Regions from separate parts of the Aminobacter sp. SR38 genome, predicted to be linked through region 1. Evidence: riboswitches for the same ligand, from Rfam matches in the RefSeq annotation. Region 1 holds a riboswitch; each other region holds the start of a gene.
What was found. A riboswitch is a leader RNA that binds a small molecule or an ion and turns the genes downstream of it on or off. The one in region 1 is predicted to bind cobalamin.
Positions count from the first base shown of each region.

Region 2: it holds a riboswitch for cobalamin, as region 1 does, so the genes downstream of both, IG197_RS11935 (ribonucleoside-diphosphate reductase subunit alpha) here and IG197_RS20245 (ABC transporter substrate-binding protein) in region 1, are expected to answer to the same signal.
Region 3: it holds a riboswitch for cobalamin, as region 1 does, so the genes downstream of both, IG197_RS22170 (ABC transporter ATP-binding protein) here and IG197_RS20245 (ABC transporter substrate-binding protein) in region 1, are expected to answer to the same signal.

Region 1 covers NZ_CP062112.1:4,123,771-4,128,927, forward strand. Annotated here, with positions in the region: gene IG197_RS20240 (nucleotidyltransferase family protein) at 1-1,255, shown strand, start outside; cobalamin riboswitch at 1,377-1,568, shown strand; gene IG197_RS20245 (ABC transporter substrate-binding protein) at 1,835-2,884, shown strand; gene IG197_RS20250 (iron ABC transporter permease) at 2,947-4,050, shown strand; gene IG197_RS20255 (ABC transporter ATP-binding protein) at 4,047-4,820, shown strand; gene IG197_RS20260 (LLM class flavin-dependent oxidoreductase) at 4,820-5,157, shown strand, end outside.
Region 2 covers NZ_CP062112.1:2,429,909-2,435,065, reverse strand. Annotated here, with positions in the region: gene IG197_RS11940 (peptidase domain-containing ABC transporter) at 307-2,067, shown strand; cobalamin riboswitch at 2,142-2,355, shown strand; gene IG197_RS11935 (ribonucleoside-diphosphate reductase subunit alpha) at 2,465-5,157, shown strand, end outside.
Region 3 covers NZ_CP062112.1:4,535,758-4,540,914, forward strand. Annotated here, with positions in the region: gene IG197_RS22160 (iron ABC transporter permease) at 1-334, opposite strand, end outside; gene IG197_RS22165 (ABC transporter substrate-binding protein) at 389-1,333, opposite strand; gene IG197_RS22170 (ABC transporter ATP-binding protein) at 1,350-2,165, opposite strand; cobalamin riboswitch at 2,273-2,483, opposite strand; gene IG197_RS22175 (MFS transporter) at 2,516-3,682, opposite strand; gene IG197_RS22180 (hypothetical protein) at 3,816-3,986, opposite strand; gene IG197_RS22185 (membrane-bound PQQ-dependent dehydrogenase, glucose/quinate/shikimate family) at 4,088-5,157, opposite strand, start outside.

The DNA.
Region 1 (5,157 bases):
GCATCCCGCCTATCCGCGTCTCGCTGGCCTGCAGAAGATGCTGTGGACCAAGTCGCGGCTTGCCATGCGCGAGGCCGAGCCCGCACTGAGGGCCATCGTCGCGGCCGGCGTGCCGATCATGCTGCTCAAGGGCGCGAGCCGCATCGCGGTGGAGCCGGCGGCACAGCGCGGCCGGGTGGCGCACGACATCGACATCCTTGTGCACCCCGAGCACATGGTGGCCGCCTTCGACATGCTGCGTCATGGCGACTGGCAGGTGTCGACAGGGGTCAGTCCCCAATATCTCAAGCCGCGGTTAGCTGCGGTGCGGTCGATGAATTTCTTCAAGGGCAGCTATGGCGACATCGATCTGCACCAGGTCGCTTATGACTGGTCGCAGGCAGATGAGGCGGACGACGCTGCGGTTTGGCAGCGCGCCACGCCGGCCTCCTTCACCAGTCTCGACGTGCTGGTCCCTTCGACCGCCGACCGGGTGACGCTGGCGATCGGCCATGGCGGCCTCGACGCTCATACCCACAGCGACTGGCTGGTCGACACAGCCTCGGCGATCCGCGCCGGCGGCGTCGACTGGGCCGTGCTTTGCGACGTCGTCGCCCGCAGGCACCTTGCCGTGCCGACGGCGGTGGCGCTGAGCTATCTGAAAGCAGAGATGTCGGTGCCGGTTCCCGACGATGTGCTGGAGCAGGTGGTCGACATGGCCGATCGCGCCGGCGCCGCCCGTATCGCTGCCTTGCTGCAGGCCAAGCCGCGGACCGACTTCAAGGGTCTGACCTGGCTGTCACGCGGTGTCGCCAAGCAGTTGCGCATGCGCAAGAAACGCGCTGTCCGTGAGCGCGAGCTGCCCGGCGTCGTCTGGCACGGTCGGCGCACACAGGCGGGCGATGGTGCGGGGCAGGTCACCCCGGCACTGGCGCAGCAGGTGCCGTTGCCGCCGGCGGCAGTTGGCGGTGCGCCTGCCGAGATCGACATCGTCGTGCGGCTGGACGTGCCGCCGGTGCGCCGTCGCATCGAGATGGAGCTGAATGGCGGCGAATGCCATTTCGCGCGGCTGCGCTATCGCAAGCTGGGTAAATCAGGCGGCCGGCTGACTTTGCGGTTTCGCGGTACCATCCGGCCGGACCAGGCGGATGGCGCGTTGGTGCTGTCGGCGCGGCCGTCGCGACAGTTCCGCGCGTGGGAGCATCCCCAGACGGTCGCCACCTATGGTGCGGTGCCGTTCCAGATCGTCTCGGTGACCGTTTCGCCGGTTCGCTGAGTTGGAGAACAGTTTGCGCTGCCTGCAGTTCCGCGCAACCTGGTCTCCAGCATCGTCGCGGCTCAGGCAAATGCCGCCCTGTATAGTCCCGGATGGCAACTTGACTTTACCTTGGCCGTCGATAGGTTGGCGCCGTCATGGTCTTCCGCCGCGAGGTGGAAGCTAAGAGGGAATCCGGTGCGAAACCGGAGCTGTCCCGCAACTGTAAGCGGTGAGCCTATTGCCCCTGTGTCACTGGCATTCGTGCCGGGAAGACGGGCGACAAGGCTAGGACCCGCGAGCCAGGAGACCTGCCTGACAGAGTGAGATTCCGTGGTCGGGGTGTGCCACAGGAATGCCGGTTCCCGTCCGGAGGCCCGTTTGCGGCTTTCGCTAGGTCTGCATTTCCGCATCCCCGCCAGGGCAGGCAGAGGTTGGCGCGGCGATGTCGGGAAGAACGGTTTCCCAAGAATATCGAAAGCTTGGGCAGACGCATTCGTCGCCTGCTGCCGTGGCATCGCGCCTCTACCTATTGTCCCGGACGCCTTCCGGGCATGGCAACGCCAGGCGTTGCGCACCCCTTTCAAGCAAGGAGAGATCATGAACATCAGACATTGGATCCTTTGGCTCGGGCTCGCCGCGGCATCCGCCATTGGCCTTGCGCCGGCGGCCGCGGAAAGCTTCACCGACGATGCCGGCCGCAAGGTCGAGCTGGAACTGCCGATCAAGCGGGCGGTGATCTTCAACCGCTACGCGGTCGAGTTCGCCCGCGCCATTGGCGCCATCGACAAGGTCGTTGGCGTCGATGCCAGCACGATGCGGGATCCGACCTACTGGCCGCAGTTCAAGGAAGCCGACATTGTCGGCCAAGGCCAGACGCAGCCCAATTACGAGGCGATCGTTGCGCTCAAGCCGGACCTGGTCATCATCCCTCGCAACGGCGTCTATGAGGAGGCAGCCAAGCAGCTCGAAGCCTTCGACATTCCGGTGCTGGTCGTCACCGCCTGGGACACGCTGCAGCATGTCGAAAACGTGACATTGTTCGGCAAGCTGTTCGACGAGAAGGAAAAGGCCGATGCGCTGAACGCCTACTACACCAAGTACATGGACCTGCTGGCCGAGCGTCTGAAGGGCGTCGAGCGCAAGAAGGTTTATCTTGAAGAGGTCCGTGATCTCGTGACCGTCACGCCCGGCTCAGGCTGGCACGACATGATCGAGGCCGGCGGCGGCACCAATGTCTTCGGCGACATCGACATCAAGAAGGAGCCATCGTCGCGCGGCAACGAAAACAGCTTCACCGTCGATCCCGAGGAGATCATCGCGCGCAAGCCCGACCTTGTAATCAAGCTGCAGCCCGGCTCCTACCAGACCATCCCGGAGGCAAAATTCGCCGAGAGCTGGAGGGCGATCGTCGCGCGCGAGGAAATATCAGGCACGCCGGCAGGGCAGGCGGGCGATGTCCGCCTGATCAACTACTACCTCGCCGGCGGATCCTCCAAGGTCACCGGCGCGCTGCAAGTCGCCAAGTGGCTCTATCCCGACCTCTTCACCGACGTCGATCCCGAGGCTGCGATGAAGGAGTGGATCGAGCTCTACCAAGGCCTGCCGTTCCAGGGCGGCATGACCTACCAGGGCACAGCCTCCAACTGATCGACCAGTACGCCGCCGCCCGTCAGGCGGCGGCGTACCCTCTCAATCCGGAGCCTTAGACCATGGACATCGCAAGCAGTGCCGGTTTGGCGCGTGGCCAATCCGACGGCATTTCCAGCCTCTACCGCCGAGCCGGCTATCGCAAGGCGGCTGTCATCCTGTGCGCGCTGCTTGTGCTGCTGCTCGTCGCCGGCGGCGTTGCCATCGTCGGCATCGCCGAGACGGGGCTGGTGACGCTGCTCATGGTCATCCTGCAAAAGGTCTCGTTCGGCCATTTCGTCGCCGAGGTCGATCCGCAGCAGGCGCGGGTGCTCGTTTATCTGCGCCTGCCGCGCGTCGTCATGGCCATGGTAGCCGGTGGGTCACTGGCATTCGCCGGTGTTTTGATGCAGGCGATCACCCGCAATCCGCTGGTTAGCCCCTACACGATCGGCGTGTCCTCGGCGGCGGCCTTCGGTGCCTCGATCGCCATCATGTTCGGCATAGGCTTCAGCGCCGCCGGGCTCTATTTCGTGCCGCTGACGGCATTTCTGTTCGCGCTCGGCTGCGCCGTGCTGGTGTTCTCCATGGCTTGGCTGCGCGGCATGGGGGCACAGACGATGGTGTTGACCGGCATTGCCCTGATGTACCTGTTCAGCGCCATGACCGCAGCCGTGCAGTTCGTCGCCACCCAGGAGCAACTGGCCCGGGTCGTGCACTGGACGTTCGGCAGCCTGAACGGCATCGGCTGGGATGCGGTTGCCGTCTCTGGTGCGGCACTGCTGGTCGCCCTGCCGCTGGCTCAGTCGCGGGCCTGGCAATTCAACGCGTTGACGAGCGCCGGCGACGACGTTTCGCGTTCGCTCGGCATCAATGTCGCGCTGCTGCGCGGCATCGCCGTCGTGCTGTCGGTGGTGGTCTCGGCGGTGGTCATCAGCTTCACCGGCGTGATCGGCTTTGTCGGGTTGATCGGGCCGCATGTCGCCCGGCTGCTGATCGGCAGCGACCATCGCCATCTCATCCCGTTTTCGGCGATCTGCGGCGCCATGCTGCTGCTTCTGGCCGACACTGTCGGGCGCATGGCGTTCAGCCCGACAGTCATTCCGGTCGGCATCGTCGTCGCCTTCGTCGGCGTGCCGCTGTTCCTGCACCTGATCCTGTCCAGGCGCTCGGAGTATTTTTCATGAGCGACTATCTTTCCGTCGACAAGGTCAGCTTCGGTTATGGCAGCCGCCCCGTGCTGCGCGAGGTCTCGGTCGGGCTGACGAAGGGCGACATACTCGGCCTCATCGGCCCCAATGGTGCCGGCAAGTCGACCCTGGTGCGGACCGTGCTCGGCCTTGCCACGCCGTCGTCGGGGCGGATCCTGCTCGACGGCCACGACATCCGCGCAATGTCGCCCAAAGTCCGCGCCCGCCGGATCGCCTATGTGCCGCAATCCTCGCCGCTCAGCTTTCCAGCGACGGTGTTCGAGACCTGCCTGCTCGGTCGCACACCGCATATGGGGGCGAGCCCGAGCCGTGGTGATCTCGCCGTCGTCGAGGACATGCTCAGGCGGCTGCGCCTCGAGGATTTCGCCTTCCGTCCGATGTCGGAGCTCAGCGGCGGCGAACGCCAGCGTGTGATGCTTGCGCGTGCCCTGGCGCAGGAGACCGAGGTGCTGGTGCTCGACGAGCCGACGAGCGCGCTCGACATCGGCAACCAGCTATTCACCCTGCGCGTGGTGGCCGAGATCGCGCGCGAACGAGGTGTGACGGCACTGGTCGCCATCCATGACCTGTCGCTCGCCGCCCGCTTTTCCGACAGCCTGCTCCTGCTCGACAAGGGCGCCGTTGTCGGCCATGGCAACTGGCGGAGCACGTTGACCGAACAGACGGTGCGCGACGTCTATGGCGTCAATGTCGAGATCGGGCTGCTGCGCGACATTCCCGTTTTTGCCCCGCACGAGCTGACCTGATGCGGCTCGACATTACAGGCTTTGCGCGAGGGGGAAGGGCCGAGAGCCACGCTTCGATGTTGCGGCTCTGCGAAGACGTCGAGCGCACGGGCTTCGACGGCATCTGGTTCAACGAGTTTCATTTCCAGAACCCGCCGCAGGCTTATCCGTCGACCTTGATCCTCGCCTCCGCCATCCTTGCCCGGACGCAGCGGCTGCGGGTCGGCACCTCCATCGTGGTGACGCCGCTCTACCATCCATTCCTCTTGGCTGAGGAGGTGGCACAGTTGCACTGGCAGAGCGGCGGCCGCATCGACCTGGGCATCGGCCGTGGCACACATCCGGCGACGCTTGCCGC
Region 2 (5,157 bases), 1.7 Mb from region 1:
GGCGTAAGTTAATATGAGTATGTGACTCAAGATTGGTGATGGCTGTATAATGGGTCCTGCGGTGTGTGCAAGCCGGGTGATGCGCGGCGCGACACCTGGCCTCACCTGGAACAGACACATGCCGGCGCCGCCCAGCTACGGCTGGCGAGGATCTGGAAGACTTGTTTTGTTCGTCGTTCCGCGAGGCGGGCGATTTTCGCCGAAGCGTTTCACAATAATATGACTATCATTGTCATATTATTTGACAGGAAAGCGCGAATGACCTAGCGAACCCGTCCCTGTTGTTCGAGCGGCGTCGGTTAGGCAATGAAATTTCGAGAGAAACTGAACGCCTTGCGCAAGATACCGCTCGGCGATTGGCGGATACTGATGCGGATCATGGGCATCTACCGCCGTAAGTTTTTTCTTGCCATTGCGCTTTCGCTGGCCGGAATCGTGCTCTCGGTGACGGTTCCGATCCTTTCGCAGAAGATCGTCGACAGCGTCATGGTCGGCAAGGACGGTTGGGCAGCGACCCAGTTCGCCGCCATCGCCATCGTGGCGGCGGTTATCAGGCACATGACCTCACGCTGGCACAACTCGCTGATCAACGACGTGGACGCAAGGTTCACCGCCCGGCTGTCGAGACGCATCTACTTCCGCCTCATGCGCATCCCCTATGAGAGTTCGGCATCCGCAGGCGGAAGCACGATCAACCTCCTCAACGAATCCCAGCGTGTCGCCACCTTCATGCTGAGCGCTGCGCCGAATTTCTTCCTCACCATGTTGGGTGCTGCCGTCTCGTTCGCCGTGGCGCTGTACTACGACTATCTCATCTGCCTGCTGGCCTTTGTCGTTGCCCTGATCTTCGCCGCCTTTGCCCGCAAGACCAATGCCCAGCTGGGCGAGGCGAGCCGCAGCTCGTTCCGCCTCAACGGCGCCCTGCAGGGGGCGACCGCTGAAACGGTAGGCAACATCCGCGGCATCAAGTCGAATGCGGTTGAGCGCTTCTTCATCGGGCGCTGGTCCGCGAAGTCGGCCGAAGCCATCAAGGCGCGCTGGCACATACTCGACCTCTCGCACTCCTATTCGTTCACGCTTGGCCTGCTGAGCGAGATCCTGACGCTGCTCGTCGTCCTCGTCGGCTGCTGGCGCATCCTGCGCGGCGATCTCACGATCGGTGGCCTGCTTGCGCTGCAGCTGCTCGTCACCCGGGCGACCATGCCGATGCTGACCAGTGCCGGCATCCTGATCCAGTTCCATTCGGTGAGCGCCACCGTCTCGGCCCTCGCGGCTTTCCTCAAGCGCCAGCCGGAGCGCGCCATCGTTGCCCCGGCGCTGCGTGCTGCTGATTTCGGCCCGATCACGGTCGAGGATCTGACCTTCCGCTATCCCGAGGCGACGGCTGCGGCACTCAACGGTGTCAGCCTGGTGCTGCCGGCGACGGGCGTCGTGGCGATCGTCGGCCGCAATGGCTCCGGCAAGTCCAGCCTGCTGCGCGTCCTTTTGGGACTGGAGCGCGATCATGCCGGCAAGGTGGCAATCGGCGGCATCGACGTCCGCGCCTACAATCCGCGTTGGCTGCGCGGCCGCATCGGTGTTGTCGACCAGGAGACGTCACTGTTTTCGGGTACCATCCGCGAGAACCTTCAGGCGTCGCTGCCGCGCCCGCTTCGCGACGACGAGATCGACAAGGCGCTGGCGTTTTCCTCCGCCGACAAGTTCACCGCCGGTTTGCCCAAAGGCATCGACACCGAACTGGTCCAGGCAGGGCAGAACTTCTCCGGCGGCCAGCGCCAGCGCCTGGCGATTTCGCGCGCCGTGCTGCGCGATCCGCACATCGCCGTTTTCGACGAACCTACTTCGGCGCTCGACGCCGAATCGGCGATGGCGCTCGAGCGTGAGCTGCTGGCCTTCGGCCGCGACCGCCTCGTCATCATCGTCACGCACCATCTGTTCTCGGCGCGTTCGGCCGACATGATCGTCGTGCTCGACGATAGCAGGATCGTCGGCACGGGCAGCCATGAGGCTCTGAATGCCGAATGCCCGGTCTATCAGGCGCTGTGGCGCGACTACGTCAGGGATTGATCGGCCGCCGGCGTTGATCGGTCGATGAGGTGGAAATGATTCTTCCACCTGTTGACACGACACCCGTCAGTCATACTACATGTAGACATCGTGGTTCTTCCGAGTTGATTCCAGCTCGGGAGCTAAGAGGGAAGCCGGTGCGCGATTTCGCAATGCCGGCGCTGCCCCCGCAACTGTAAGCAGTGAGTTGCTGTCGCGTAGTGCCACTGGCGCCAATGGGCGCTGGGAAGGCCAGACAGCGGCAATGACCTGCGAGCCAGGAGACCTGCCGCGATCGAGTCTGAACGTCCACGGGCGGGGTGTCCGGTGGTGCGCTTGCGTTCTGCCGGCTTGCGCTGGCTGAAATCCGTCATGCGTCCGCCCAAGGCCCTTCGCCCCCAAACCATCGGGGAAGATGATGCCGGCGACCTCCACACTTCAATCCAGCGGAACCAACAGCGTTCCGTCCGCTCTCAGCCAGGGTTCCGAGACCGCGTCCGAACCTGGCTACCGTGTCATCCGGCGCAACGGCGCGGTGACGCCGTTCGACGCGACCAAGATCACTGTGGCGCTGACCAAGGCGTTTCTCGCCACCGAGGGTTCGGTGGCCGCCGGTTCGCGCCGCGTCCACGACGTCGTCGAGGAACTGGCCGGCCAGGTGTTCGCCGCGCTGACCAGGCGGGCGGATAGCGGCCGCACCTTCCACATCGAGGAAATCCAGGACCAGGTCGAACTGGCGCTGATGCGCTCCGAGCATCACAAGGTCGCCCGCGCCTATGTGCTCTACCGCGAGGAACGTGCCCGCGAACGCGCTGCCGCCAAGGTCACGTCGGTCGAGGTCGCCGCACCGCCGCTCCAGGTCAAGGCCGATGACGGCAGCCTGGCACCGCTGAACGAGACGCGACTGGCCCGCATTGTCGACGAGGCCTGCAGCGGGCTCGAGGCCGTCTCGGCGGATGCGATCCTGGCCGAGACAAGGCGCAATCTCTATGACGGCATCACCGTCGACGAGCTTTCGCTGGCGCCGATCCTGGCCGCCCGTACGCTTGTCGAAACCGAACCGAACTACGCCTTCGTCAGCGCCCGGTTGTTGCTGGACCGGTTGCGGCGCGAGGCACTGAGCTTCGTCTCGGCCAGGTCTGAGCAGGCCACCCAGGCCGAAATGACCCAGCGCTATGCCACCTATTTCCCCGCCTTCATCGCCACCGGCATCAAGGCCGAATTGATCGACCCCGAACTTGGCCGTTTCGACCTTGCCAGGCTCAGTGCCGCGCTGAAGCCCGAGCGCGACCTGCAGTTCCAGTATCTGGGTCTGCAGACGCTCTATGACCGCTATTTCCTGCACAGCAAAGGCAAGCGTTTCGAACTGCCGCAGGCCTTTTTCATGCGCGTGGCGATGGGCCTGGCAGGCCGCGAGATCGATCGCGAGAGCCGCGCCATCGAGTTCTATGATCTTTTGTCGTCCTTCGATTTCATGGCCTCGACGCCAACGCTGTTCAACTCCGGCACGCTGCGCCCGCAATTGTCGTCCTGTTTCCTCACCACCGTCGCCGACGATCTCGACGGCATCTTCAAGGCGGTGAAGGACAATGCGCTGTTGGCCAAATATTCCGGCGGGCTCGGCAATGACTGGACCCCGGTGCGCGGCCTCGGCGCCCACATCAAGGGCACCAATGGCGAGAGCCAGGGTGTGGTGCCGTTCCTCAAGGTTGCCAACGACACGGCTATCGCCGTCAATCAGGGCGGCAAGCGCAAGGGTGCTGTCTGCGCCTATCTCGAGACCTGGCACGTCGATATCGAGGAGTTCCTCGACCTCAGGAAGAACACCGGCGACGACCGCCGCCGCACCCACGACATGAACACCGCCAACTGGGTGCCGGACCTGTTCATGGAGCGCGTCGAGGCCGATGGCGTGTGGACGCTGTTTTCGCCCGACGAGGCGTCCGACCTGCACGATCTCTATGGCACGGCGTTCAAGGCGGCCTACGAAAGCTACGAGGCCAAGGCTCTGGCTGGTGGCATCAAGGTGTTCCGCACGGTCAGGGCGCTCGACCTGTGGCGCAAGATGCTGACCATGCTGTTCGAAACCGGGCATCCGTGGATCACCTTCAAGGACCCGTGCAACATCCGCTCGCCGCAGGGCCACATCGGCGTCGTGCATTCGTCGAACCTCTGTACCGAGATCACCCTCAACACTTCGAAGGACGAGGTCGCCGTCTGCAATCTCGGTTCGGTCAATCTTGCCAATCATATCGCAGCCGAGGGGCTCGACATCGACCGTCTGGCCCGCACCGTGAAGACGGCGATGCGCATGCTCGACAATGTCATCGACATCAATTTCTACACCATCCCCGAAGCCAGGCGCTCCAACCTGCAGCATCGTCCTGTCGGCCTCGGCCTGATGGGTTTCCAGGATGCACTTCAGGCGCTGAAGATCCCCTATGCCTCCGACCAGGCGGTGGCTTTCGCCGACGCCAGCATGGAGGCGATCTCCTACAACGCGATTTCGGCGTCCTGCGACCTTGCCGCCGAACGCGGGCGTTATCCGAGCTTTGACGGTTCGCTGTGGTCGAAGGGCATCCTGCCGATCGATTCCATCGACCTTTTGGTCAAGGCGCGCCCCGGTGTCGACATGGACGGCGCCTGGACGCTCGACTGGGAAGCCTTGCGCAAGCGCGTCAGGAAGACAGGTATGCGCAACTCCAACACCATGGCGATCGCGCCGACGGCGACCATCTCCAACATTTGCGGTGTCGCGCAGTCGATCGAGCCGGCCTACCAGAACCTGTTCGTCAAATCGAACATGTCCGGCGACTTCACCGTGGTCAACGCAGCACTGGTGCATGAGCTGAAGGCGCGCGGCCTGTGGGACGAGGTCATGGTCTCCGACCTCAAATATTTCGACGGCTCGATCGGCCGGATCGACCGCATCCCCGACGATCTCAAGGCGCTCTTCGCTACCGCCTTCGAGATCGACAGTGCCTGGCTGATCGAGGCGGCATCGCGTCGGCAGAAATGGATCGACCAGGCCCAGTCGCTCAACCTCTACATCGCCAATCCGAGCGGCAAGAAGCTCGACGCGCTCTACCGCATGGCATGGAACAAGGGCCT
Region 3 (5,157 bases), 410 kb from region 1:
GGATCAGCGCCATGATCGCGCCGAAGGCCGCGCCCGACGAAATGCCGAGCAGATGCGGATCGGCGAGCGGATTGCGTGTCACCGACTGCAGGGCTCCCCCCACCAGCGCCAGCGAGGCGCCGACGATGGCGCCCAGGATGACGCGCGGCGCGCGCACGTCCCAGACGATATTCTCGCGTCCGCTCGACCAGACCGCCTCGACGCTTCCCGGTATCAGCTTGTTGGCAATGACGCCCCACACCGTTTCCAGTGGGATCGCCACCGGGCCGACGCCGACGGCAATGATCATGCCTATCACAAGCACCACGGCCAGCCCCGGTATCAGGGCCGGCATGGCGTGGATCAGGACGTGTCTTGGCCCTGTGACGAGGTGGCGATGCGACACGGCTCAGTCGGCCCGCATCGCGGCGGCCAGCCGCTTGATCGCCGCAATGTTGCGCGGTCCCGGCGTCGCCTCGTTGTATTCGAGCACGAAGAAGCGGTTGTTCTTCACTGCCTCGATGTCCTTGAAGGCCGGGTTGGTGCGCATGTAGTCGATCTTCTGCTCGGCAGTTACCTCACCGTAATTGACGATCACCACCATGTCGGGATTGCGCTCGATGACTGGCTCCCAGCCGATCTCGACCCAGCTCGACTCGACGTCGTCGACGATGTTCTTGCCGCCGGCTGCCTCGATAATGGCGGTCGGCATGGCGTAGCGTCCGGCGGTAAACGGCTTCTGCTCGCCGGAATCGTAGATGAACACGTTGACCGGCTTGTCGAGCTTGGGCAGCTCGGCCTGGAAGTCGGCGAGTGCCTTCTCATAGCCTGCCACCAGGACCTCCGCCTTCTCGCGCACACCAAAAATGGCGCCGAGATTGAGCAGGTCGGCATACATGTCCTGAAGCGACGACTTGTCCTTCTTCATGATGTGGATGCAGCTTTCGGTCAGCTCGTAGACAGCGATCTTGAAGGGCGCGAGCGTATCCGGGGTGACGTCGCCGCCGACCTTCATGCCGTAATTCCAGCCGGCGAAGAACAGGTCGGTGTCGGCGCCGAGCAGCACTTCCTTGCTGACGTATTGTGGGGCGAGTTCGGGCAGTTCGCCGACGCCCTTGCGCAAATCCTCGCTCAGCGTCTTCCAGCCGGAGATGCCGGAATAGCCGGCCATGTGGTCGGCGAGGCCGAGCGCCAGCATCATCTCGGTCAGGTTGACGTCGTGCGAGACGGCGCGCTTGGGCGCGGCCTCGAAGGTGACGTCGCGGTTGCAGCTCTTGACGGTGACGGGGAAGCCGCTGGCCATAGCTGTTGCGCAGGTGGCGAGCAGGGCGGCGGCGATGATGGGCAGGCGCATGGAGGCTCCTTGATGTTCAGCGTTCGAGGTGAAAGGAAAAGCGTGGACGACCGGTGACGGGGTGGTCGTCGAGGGTCGCTCCGACGGAAAAGCTGTCACGTATGCGATCGGGCGTCAGGATGTCGGCGGGCGCGCCGCAGGCAATGGCGCGGCCGCCGTCCATGACAAGCACGCGGTTGGCATGGGCCGAGGCGAGCGCCAAATCGTGCAGGGAAACGATGACGGTGCAGCCGAGATTGCCGAGCAGCTCCAGCACTTCGAGCTGGTGGCGGATGTCGAGGTGGTTGGTCGGTTCGTCGAGGATCAGAAGGTCGGGTCGCTGCACCAATGCCCGGGCGATCATCACGCGCTGCTTTTCGCCGCCCGACAGCGAGCAGAGGTCGCGCGCAGCGAGTGCGGTCAGGCCGAGGAGGGCAAGGGCTGCCTCGACTTGGTCGTAGTCGCGGTCGCTGGTGCCGAAACTCGTGACATGCGGGGTCAGGCCCAACTCGATGATTTCTGCGACGGTCAGGCCGAAGTCCGAGGCGCTTTCCTGAAGCACGGTCGCTATACGGCGGGCGCAGTCGCGCGGCTTCATCTTCCAGATGTCGGTGCCGTCGAGGCGGACAGTGCCCGAAGTCGGCTTGTGGTAGCGGTAGAGGCAGCGCAGCAGGCTCGACTTGCCGGCACCGTTGGGGCCGACGATGGCGAGCAACTCGCCCGGCGCAACCGCAAGGCTGATCGGCTCGAGGATCGGCTGCGAAGCACGAGGGCCCCAGCTGACGCCATCGAGTTCGAGCAGTGCCGGGGTGGTGCCTACAAGGCGGCTAGCGGCGTGGACGCGATCGAGCATACCCTGTCTCCGCGGTCGGGCGGAGGCAGCAGAACGATCCGGAAAGCGCGCCGGTACCGAAAAAGGCAGTCGCAACCATCATCATCTCCGCGGCACACCCCGGCCGGTTGAGTTAATCGGATGATGGCAGGTCTCCTGGCTTGCGGGTGATCGCGCCTCGGAGCCTTCCCGGCCTTTCGGCCAGTGGCATGTTTCCGAATTGCTATCCGCTCACAGTTGCGGGGGCAGCCACGGTTTCGCGTCGGGGACGTCTCACCGTGTTCCCATTTAACCTGCTGCCCGAACCGGATAGCAGGAACCATCGCTGTCGTGGCTACAGCAGCGACGGGTTGCTGACAATCGCTAAAGCGTCATGCCGCCTGCTGAATTGCGTCGCGGCGGTCGAGCGCGAAGGAAATGAGCGCGACGCTGAAGGCAGACAGCGCAATGGCCGCGCCGACGAAGGGCAGGTCGGCATAGCTCACGCCCATCGAAATCGCAGCACCACCGGCCCAGGCGCCGGCGGCGTTGCCGGCGTTGAAGGCGCCCTGGTTGAGGGTGGCCGCGAGGTTCGGTGCCTCCGAAGCGGTTTCGACGACGCGCATCTGCATCGGTGGCACGATGACGAAGGTGATGACGCCCCACATGAAGACGAGCAGGATCGCGGCGGGCGCCGAAGAGCTGAGTTCGGCGAAGGCGACGTGGATCGCCGCCATCACCACCAGCGCGCCGATGGCTGTGGGCATCAGCTTCCAGTCGGCCAGCTTGCCGCCGATGATGTTGCCGATCGTCATGCCGCCGCCGAACAGCAACAGCACCCAAGTGACCGATTCAACCGAGAGGCCGCTGACGTCGGTCAGGATCGGCTTGATGTAGGTGAAGACGGCAAACAGGCTGCCCGAGGCGAGCGCCGAGATGATCATGGCGAGCCATACCTGGAGCTTGCCCAGCACCTTGACCTCGCCTGATACCCCGCCCTTGCCGGGAGGGGCGACGCCCGCAGGGACCAGCCAGGCGATGGCCGCCACCGAGAGCAGGCCGATGACGACGACGGCAAAGAAGGTGGCGCGCCAGCCATAGGCTTCGCCGAGTGCCGTGCCGCCGGGAACGCCGAGGATGTTCGCCAATGTCAGGCCGGCAAACATCAACGCAATTGCGCTGGCGCGCTTGTTGGTTGGGACCAGGCTTGCCGCCACCACCGAGCCGATGCCGAAGAAGGCGCCGTGACCAAAGGCGGTGATGACGCGGGCGATCATCAGCGTCCAGTAAGTGGGGGCGATGGCGCAGAGCAGGTTGCCGAAGACGAACATCATGGCGAGCCCGATCAGCACCGGTTTGCGCGGCAGTTTCGCTGTGCCCACCGCGATGATCGGGGCGCCGACGACGACGCCGAGCGCGTAGCCGGTGACCAGAAGACCGGCGGCCGGGATCGACACGCCGAGGTCTGCGGCGACCTCCGGCAACAGGCCCATGATCACGAATTCGGTGGTGCCGATGCAAAAGGATGCAATGGCCAGAGCGAGGATCGGCAAGGGCATGGGCGGACTCAGGGGAGCTGAAACGATTTAGACGCACAATTTCCTCATGTCCGGCGCGGCACAAGCGACGTTGCCGCATTGCAGCAATGCACTTGGCGCATAGGAGAAGTGCGCAAGGCGCTAGCTGAGAGGATCAGGATTGCTGGGTGAGGTCGCGTCGGAGAAATTCGTAGAGCCGGTCGACTGCCGAATTGGCGGCCTGCGGGTTGCGCAATATGCCGATTTCCATCTCGGGCAGCGGCGGCAGGCCCTCGGCTTCGCCGATGACGCGCAGGCCGGGGGGCACGCTGCGCTGGGCGAGCACGGCTACTGGCGGGTACCCGTTCGTCGCACGGGTACCGCCCTTGCCGGCCAGAAATGAAAAGGGCGCCCGAGGCGCCCCTTCCGATGTCGATGCGCCCAGACTCAGTTCTGCCTGGGCAGCCTGTAGGCGACGATGTAGTCGCCGCGGTCAGGCGACTGGCGCGCCCCGCCGGCCGAGATGACCACATATTGCGTTCCGCTCTCATGCGAGACGAAGGTCATTGGCGTAGACTGGGCGCCGACAGGCAGCCGGCCCTTCCACAACTCATTGCCCGTCTCCACGTCGAGTGCACGCAGATAATAGTCCTGCGTGCCGGCGTAGAAGACGAGGCCGCCTGACGTCGCGATCGGACCGCCCAGCGTCGGCATGCCGATCGGGATCTGCAGGCCGGTTTTCATGCCAAGCGGACCGGTATCCTGCAGCGTGCCCGCCGGAACCTGCCAGGCGATCTGGCGGGTCTTGAGGTCGATGCCGGTGAAGGTGCCATAAGGTGGCTGGTGACAGGGAACGCCGAGCGGCGACATGAAGCCGTTCTTCAGCGCGCCATAGGGCGTGCCCTTCTGCTGCGACAGGCCGTCATGGGCTGCCGAGCCGCCATAATTGTCGGTCTCCTCGCGCGGCATCAGCTGGGCGAACTGCGGCATGCGGATGTCGTTGACGATCAGCAACCCCCGGGCCTCGTCGATCGCCGCACTGCCCCAGTTCATGCCGCCATAGTAGCCTGGAAAGATGATCGAACGCGTCAGGCCGGGAGGCGTGAATTCGCCCTCGTAGCGCATCTTCTTGAACTCGATGCGGCAGTAGAGCTGGTCGTAAGGCGTCGCACCCCACATCTTGGCCTCGGCGAACGGCTCCGCACCGATCGCCGGCATGCCGACCGAATAGGGCTGAGTCGGCGACAGGAAGTCCTCCGGCACGCCGCCGGTCTGCGGAACGGCGCGCTCCTCGACCTCGGCGATCGGCTTGCCGTCGCGGCGGTCGAGCATGAAGATCTGCCCGCGCTTGGTGATCTGGATCAGCGCCGGAACCGTGCCGCCCTTGCCATCCGGCACGTCGTAGAGCGCCGGCTGGGCGGGAACGTCATAGTCCCAGATGTCGTGATGCACGGTCTGGAACTTCCAGCGTTCGCGGCCGGTTGCAATGTCGAGGGCGACGACCGAGGCGGTATAGT